Regions from separate parts of the Exiguobacterium sp. FD-YE-25-4 genome, predicted to be linked through region 2. Evidence: predicted binding sites of a transcription regulator. Region 2 holds the regulator's gene; the other holds the start of a gene.
What was found. The regulator Rex, encoded in region 2, represses fermentation and respiration genes when NADH is low (regulators of the CRP and FNR family bind a similar motif). The targets are predictions, from matches to a motif close to TTGTGAAATATTTCACAA.

Region 1 (3,461 bases), 1.4 Mb from region 2:
CCGCAAACAACAGGCGGCGCTTCTTCGTATGCTCATCCGGCAAGCCGACCACTCCCGCCATCAGAAAGCCCCCGACTAGCCCCCCCGCATGTGCGGAATGGTCCAAACTAGCGCCAAGGACGAAAGCGAGTCCTACGTTTAATCCTAACATAATAAACAGCGGCGGACCGAGCGTCTTCATAAATAAGGAACGGTCTCGAAGGCCAAAATAGAGGAGTGCCCCGACGAGCCCGAACAGCGCCCCCGATGCCCCGGCCGATATGGCTTCGCTGAACGCGTAAGAGGCGACTGTGGCGATGACGCCGGCTAACAAATAAATGGTGACGAAGCGTGACGAACCGTACATCCGTTCAACGAGCGGACCGAGCGACCAAAGCGCGAACATATTGATTGCGAAATGGAACCAGCCGATATGGAGAAACATCGGTGTGACCAGGCGCCACCATTCCCCTTCGTCGATGAGCGGATTCACTTTCGCCCCGAAGCGGATGAGCGTATTCGGGTCGAGCGTCGACCCGATCGATTCGGCGAACCACATGACAAGAAACGTCACGAACATGAGTCCATAGACGAATTGTGGTTTCCCGAAGGAGAACCGTTGCTTTAGTTCGTTCTTCCGTTGTTGATCGAGCGCGACGGCCCGTGGTCGGTACGACTCTTCTGTTTGCCCACACGGTCTCATGTCGAGCTTCACTTTCGCCGCAATCGGGAACGTGAGGGACGATAGGCGCTCCTCATCGACAAGCGGATCGCCGTAAATGTGGACGTGTAACTTCTCACGACCGATGCGGGCCAATCGAAACGAGTTCATGACCGCCTCGACGTCCATGCCGACATGGTTCGCCCAGGCTTTGTCCGTCCGTATGTAGAGGTGATAGACGTCCCCCGCTTTCGTGTCGAACAATAAAAGTGCCCGCGACGGCTCTAAGATGCCCTCGATGCGCCCTCCCGATTCGACCGCACGATATACGTCTTCCCAAAAACAAGCTGGCTCTGACATCGATGGTCACCTCCTTCTATACTTTTATTTTAAAGGAAATTATAGCTGGCGACAAAAGAGAGCCTCTATGCAACGTGTCGAGAAGAGCGGATGACAAAAAAAACCGTAGCGGCGTTAGCCGGCTACGGTGATGAGCGAAGGATTGCTCGGTTTTATAAGACAGGTTGCATCGTTTTCAAGAGCACTTCTGCCGAATGATGCATCTTTTGTTTTTCTTCTTCTGATAACTCGATTTCCACGACTTGACGGACACCTTGACGGTTGATGATCGCTGGTACCCCGATGTGGATGTCGTTCAAACCGTACTCACCGTCCAAGTGCGCGCCGACCGTCAATAACGTGTTCTCGTTGCGAAGCACGGCTTTGACAAGACGAAGGAGACCAAGACCGATGGCGTAGTACGTCGCCCCTTTACGTTCGATGATATGGTAGGCTGCGTCACGAACGTTGACGTAGATATCTTCGAGGTCTTCCCATGTGTACTCGTCATTCTCTTCAAGCAACTGTTCGACCGATTTTCCGTAAATACGGGCGTTGCTCCATGCCGCGAACTCTGTGTCGCCATGCTCGCCCATAATGTAAGCGTGGCAGTTACGTGGATCGACGTTGAAGTAATCACCGAGCATGTAGCGAAGACGTGACGTATCGAGTACCGTTCCTGAACCGAACACCCGATGCTTCGGTAATCCTGAATATTTCCAAGCCAAGTGGGTCATGATGTCGACCGGGTTTGAGGCGATGATGATGATGCCATCAAAACCAGATGCCATGATGTCCCCAATCATCGACTTCATGATTTTGGCGTTCTTTTCGACGAGGTCGAGACGTGTTTCACCTGGTTTTTGCGGTGCGCCGGCAGTGATGACGACGATATCTGCTGCACCACAGTCTGTGTAGTCTCCTGCCCAGACGCGCATCGGTGAAGAGGCGAACGAGACACCGTGATTCAAGTCCATTGCTTCCCCTTCAGCTTTCGATTTGTTGATATCGATGATCACAAGTTCCTCACAGAGACTAGCTGTCGTCAATTGGTAAGCAAAGCTGGCACCGACCGCTCCGGCCCCGACGAGCGCGACGCGTGTTACTTTAGCATGATTTAATGTTTCCATATTGATTCTCCACCCTTCGAACAATCTGTTTCATGTTTTTGTTTTGTCTGTTACATAAAGATTGTAACATCATTCACAAACACTCACTACAAGGGAAACCGTTTTCAGTTTGGCAATATTGTGACAATATTCACATTCATTTGAAACATCTTCACTGACTGTACTACCCTCATCGCAGCAAGAGGAAACTAATCGCCGCCGCCGAGGCGATCGCCAAAAAGTTGACAGCGTCATTGCCGAGAAAGCGCCAGCCTGAAACGTAAGTCGTCGGCTCGTGATGATGGACTTTCTTCTCGGTCAGCTTACCGCATACACGACAACGAAACTTGCGTTGAACCGTCGCCCCAAGGAGAGTGTCGACAACGCTTCCGGTCAACCCGAGAGCAATCAACAAGCCGGCGAACCGTAAGCTGATATCGATAAATGGCAACGAAGCGACGATAATGACCGTTGCCCCCGCGACCGACATGAACGTCCCGAACGGAGACACCCCGCCACTCGTTCCCGGTTCCACTTCGCGGAACGTCAAAATGGAGCGCGGTTTTTGTTTGGCGAGCACCCCGAACTCGGAGCCCCATGTGTCGCTCGTCGCCGCCGCAATCGAAGCGATGTACGCGAATAACCAGGCATCGTTCGGTGTAAGCAACATACCGAGCGCCGTCGCCATCCCGATACCACCGTTGGCGAGCACTTGAACGAAGTCACGAGGTCCCGATTTTTCAACGATTTCATCGACAGGCTCTTTGTCGCGGGAACGGTATTTCGAGGCGAGCGATGACGTCGAAAAGAAGACACCGAGCAAATAGAGCCCGAACCAACCAAATCCGTACCCAATGACTGTACCCGTCACGACCGTCAAGACAGCCCCAGAACGGGTCAGTGAGCGCAGACGATAGCCGGCGAAGGCTACCAGACAAGTTACGAGAAAGATGGCGAGCATAGAATCGTTTCCCTTTCCGTCACGATAAATTCGACAGGAATGTCGTGTGGCTCGACCGGGATGTCATCGAGCAGTTGGACGTCATAGGCCAACGAGATGGTGACACCTTCATACGTCGCTAAAAAACGGTCGTAATACCCCCCACCCCAGCCGATCCGATACCCGGATCGGTCAAAGACACGTCCCGGCACGATACAGACGTCAATCGTCCGCGTCGTCGCGACCGTCGTCGGCTCTAAAATACCCATGACGCCCGGCTCAAGGTCTTCGAACGAATGAATTTCATGGAACGTAAGTCCCTGTTTTGTAACTTTCGGCACGAACACCGATTTTCCTGCCTGCCAAGCTAAGCGAATGAGTGGCAACGTATCAATCTCTAAATCGAGGGCGAGCGTGACGGCCACCGTATCCG
Region 2 (3,461 bases):
CGTGAAGTAGTTCGACGCCCCGATGATTTGCGTCAGACCAAGGTCTTGCCCGAGGTCCGTCGAGATATCGAGGACGAGCGGGAACAACCAATAGTAGGCAAACGCCAAACCGACGAGGAACAAGATAAAGATGATCGGAATATAAGCGAGCGTCGCTTTCCGTTCGTTCGGATGCAGACCAGGTGCGACAAACGCCCACAGTTGATACAGTAGAAACGGACCAGCCGCGACGAGCCCGATGACGAGCGCCAAGTTCAAGTAAATCATGAGCGGGTCCGCGACCCCAAAGGCGTTCAATTCAAGGCCTCGTTCGACGAGGTCGGCCTGGAGATAGGCGAGCACATATTTGACACTCGGCAAAGCAATCAAAAAGAAGGCAAAGACGACAAATGCCGACAGCATCAGTCGTCTCCGCAGCTCTGTCAAGTGGTCGGACAGTGCCCGTTCTTGATCAGGTTGATGGCTCATCGCTTACTGCTCTTTCTTCTCAATTTCTTTCTTGTCTTTCTCGTCATGCTCGTTCATCATGCCACTCGTGGCGTTTTTGAACTCACGGAGCGTCTGTCCGGCGGCACGGCCGAACTCAGGCAATTTCTTCGGCCCGAAGATGATGAGCGCGATAATCGCGATGACAAACAGACTTGCTCCGCCTGGAATACCGACGACGAGTGACGATAATAGTAATTCCATTATTGATGGACCCCCTCAGCAGATGGATAGTGTTGCATAAAGTAAATGAGCGACTGGAGTTCGATCGACAAGTCGATATGATGGACGCGGACCGTATCCGGCACAGTAAGCCTGGCCGGTGTAAAGTTCAAGATGCCTTTGATGCCGAAGCGGACCAAGTCATCCGCGACAGGCTGTGCATAGGCAGACGGCACCGTCAAAATCGCGACGTCAATCTTGTTTTGCTTCATAATCTGTTCCATCTCATCGACGTGATGAATCGGGACACCGGACATCGTCGTGCCGACTTTTGTCTCGTCTGCGTCGAACCCGACGACGATATGTGTGTTATTGTTTTTAAGGAAGTTATAGTTGACGAAAGCTGTCCCGAGATGACCAACCCCGACCAAGGCGACGTTCGTAATCTCGTCCTGATTCAGTGTCTTACGGAAAAAGTCTAACAGATACTGTACGTTATAGCCATATCCCTTTTTACCGAGCGCACCGAAGTACGAGAAATCGCGACGGATCGTGGCCGAATCGACCTTGACCGCCTCACTCAGTTCAGCAGAAGAGACACGCTGTTTTCCTGATGAATGCAGGCTTTGGATAAACCGATAGTATAGTGGCAACCGTTTGGCTGTCGCTTGCGGAATCTTTGGTTCGTTTTGACTCAACGGAAAGAGCCTCCTTTTTACGACGCGTTTCAAACGAATCTAATTTCATACACCTTGATTGTAAACGAATTCACATAACCACTCAACGAATATACCTGAAAAGACTAAAAAATACAGTATACTAAATAGAGAGAAAGGGGTTTTTTCACTTGATCCTACTGCAAGTCAATAACTTATCGAAATCATTCGGCGTCGAGCCGATTTTAGAGAACGTCAAACTCGAAATCCAAGAAGGCGAACGCGTCGCCCTCGTCGGCCGGAATGGCGCCGGCAAGTCGACACTGCTCAAAGTCATCGCCGGGGAATATAACTATGACTCAGGCGACATCATGAAGCCAAAAGATGTGACAATCGGCTATCTCGCCCAAGATTCAGGACTTGAATCGAACGAGACGATTTGGAACGAGATGCTCACCGTCTTCACCGATTTAATTGAACAGGAAAAAACGCTCCGTCGCATGGAACAAGACATGGGATCTGAGCGCATCTTGAACGACCCGGCCGCCTATGAGCGCCTGCTGTCGTCTTATGATGAAGAACAGCATACGTTCAAAGACCGCGGCGGCTATCAATACGAGGCGACGATACGCTCCGTCCTTCACGGGATGCGTTTCTATCCGGACGACTTCGAGCGCCGCATCGATACGCTCTCCGGCGGACAACGGACCCGCCTCGCCCTCGCGAAGATGCTCCTTCAAAGTCCAGACCTGCTCATCTTGGATGAGCCGACGAACCATTTGGACATCGAGACGCTCGGCTGGCTCGAGAAGTATTTGAGCGGTTATAAAGGCGCCGTCCTCATCGTCTCCCACGACCGTTATTTCCTCGACCGGGTCGTCTCGGTCGTCTATGAGCTGTCTCGCCACCGGAGCCGTCGCTTCGTCGGCAACTACACGAAGTACCTTGAACAGAAGGCCGCGATCTATGAGCAAGAGAAGAAGCAGTTCGAGTCCCAGCAAGAAGAAATCGCCAAGATGCAGGACTTCATCCAGCGTAACATCGCCCGGGCGACGACGACGAAGCGGGCCCAGAGCGTCCGCAAACGTCTCGAGAAAGTCGACCGGATGGAAGCGCCGGACGGTGACGAGCGCAGTGCCGTCCTCTCGTTCGCAATCAAACGCCAAAGCGGGAACGACGTGTTGAGCGGCAGCGACCTCGCCATCGGTTATGAGGAACCGATCGCCCAGCATCTCCGCTTCCAACTGCAGCGCGGTGAATCGGTCGCTCTCGTCGGTCCGAACGGGGTCGGTAAGTCGACGCTTTTGAAAGTGTTGACGAAACAACAGCCGGCGCTCACCGGTGACATCCGCTACGGTACCGGCGTCGAGATCGGCTATTACGATCAGGAGCAACAGAACTTGTCGGACGCCAACCGCGTCATCGACGAGATTTGGAACGACTGGCCGCTCATGCGCGAACAAGAAGTCCGCAGCCTGCTCGGTCAGTTCCTGTTCAGCGGTGACGACGTGATGAAGCGCGTCCATGAACTGTCGGGTGGAGAGCGGGCCCGCTTGACGCTCGCGAAACTGAAGCTCGAACAGCCGAACTTGCTCATCTTGGATGAGCCGACGAACCACTTGGACCTCGACTCGAAGATGATCCTCGAGAACGCCCTCGTCGACTACCCGGGCACGATCTTGTTCGTGTCGCACGACCGCTACTTCATCGACCGGCTCGCGACGCGCGTCTTGGAGATCACACCGAACGGCATCGACGAATACCTCGGCGATTACTCGTATTACGTCGAGAAGAAAGAAGAACTCGAAGAACTGGCCCGACTCGCTCGTGAAGAGACGAAACAAGTCATCGTCAAGAAACAGCGCGCCGACAAGGAACAGCAACGCGAGGAACGCCGGATGAAACAACGGATCGAGGAGATCGAGCTCACCATCGAGCAACACGAGGCCCGTCTCGAAGAGATTGAGCAACTGTTGTGTGAACCGGACGTCTTCAACGACTTCGCTCGGGCACAGGAACTGTCGACCGAGTCCGATGCGACGAAAGAATCGATCACGGCACTGTATGCAGAATGGGAGGAGCTCCATTCATGATGCGATTCCGTGCGATGCGAATCGAGTGGATGCACGCCTTCCTGACTGGTCTCGCCTACATCGT

Region 1: a site for Rex is predicted at 2,228-2,245, ahead of AC13H5_RS09250 (L-lactate dehydrogenase). Genes of this name have one in related genera too.

What each region holds. Positions count from the first base shown of each region.
Region 1 covers NZ_CM168041.1:1,775,916-1,779,376, forward strand. Annotated here, with positions in the region: gene AC13H5_RS09245 (rhomboid family intramembrane serine protease) at 1-1,000, opposite strand, end outside; gene AC13H5_RS09250 (L-lactate dehydrogenase) at 1,153-2,109, opposite strand; gene AC13H5_RS09255 (DUF92 domain-containing protein) at 2,279-3,049, opposite strand; gene AC13H5_RS09260 (5-formyltetrahydrofolate cyclo-ligase) at 3,028-3,461, opposite strand, start outside.
Region 2 covers NZ_CM168041.1:382,546-386,006, reverse strand. Annotated here, with positions in the region: gene tatC (twin-arginine translocase subunit TatC) at 1-468, opposite strand, end outside; gene AC13H5_RS02040 (twin-arginine translocase TatA/TatE family subunit) at 472-690, opposite strand; gene AC13H5_RS02035 (redox-sensing transcriptional repressor Rex) at 690-1,346, opposite strand; gene AC13H5_RS02030 (ABC-F family ATP-binding cassette domain-containing protein) at 1,496-3,397, shown strand; gene AC13H5_RS02025 (hypothetical protein) at 3,394-3,461, shown strand, end outside.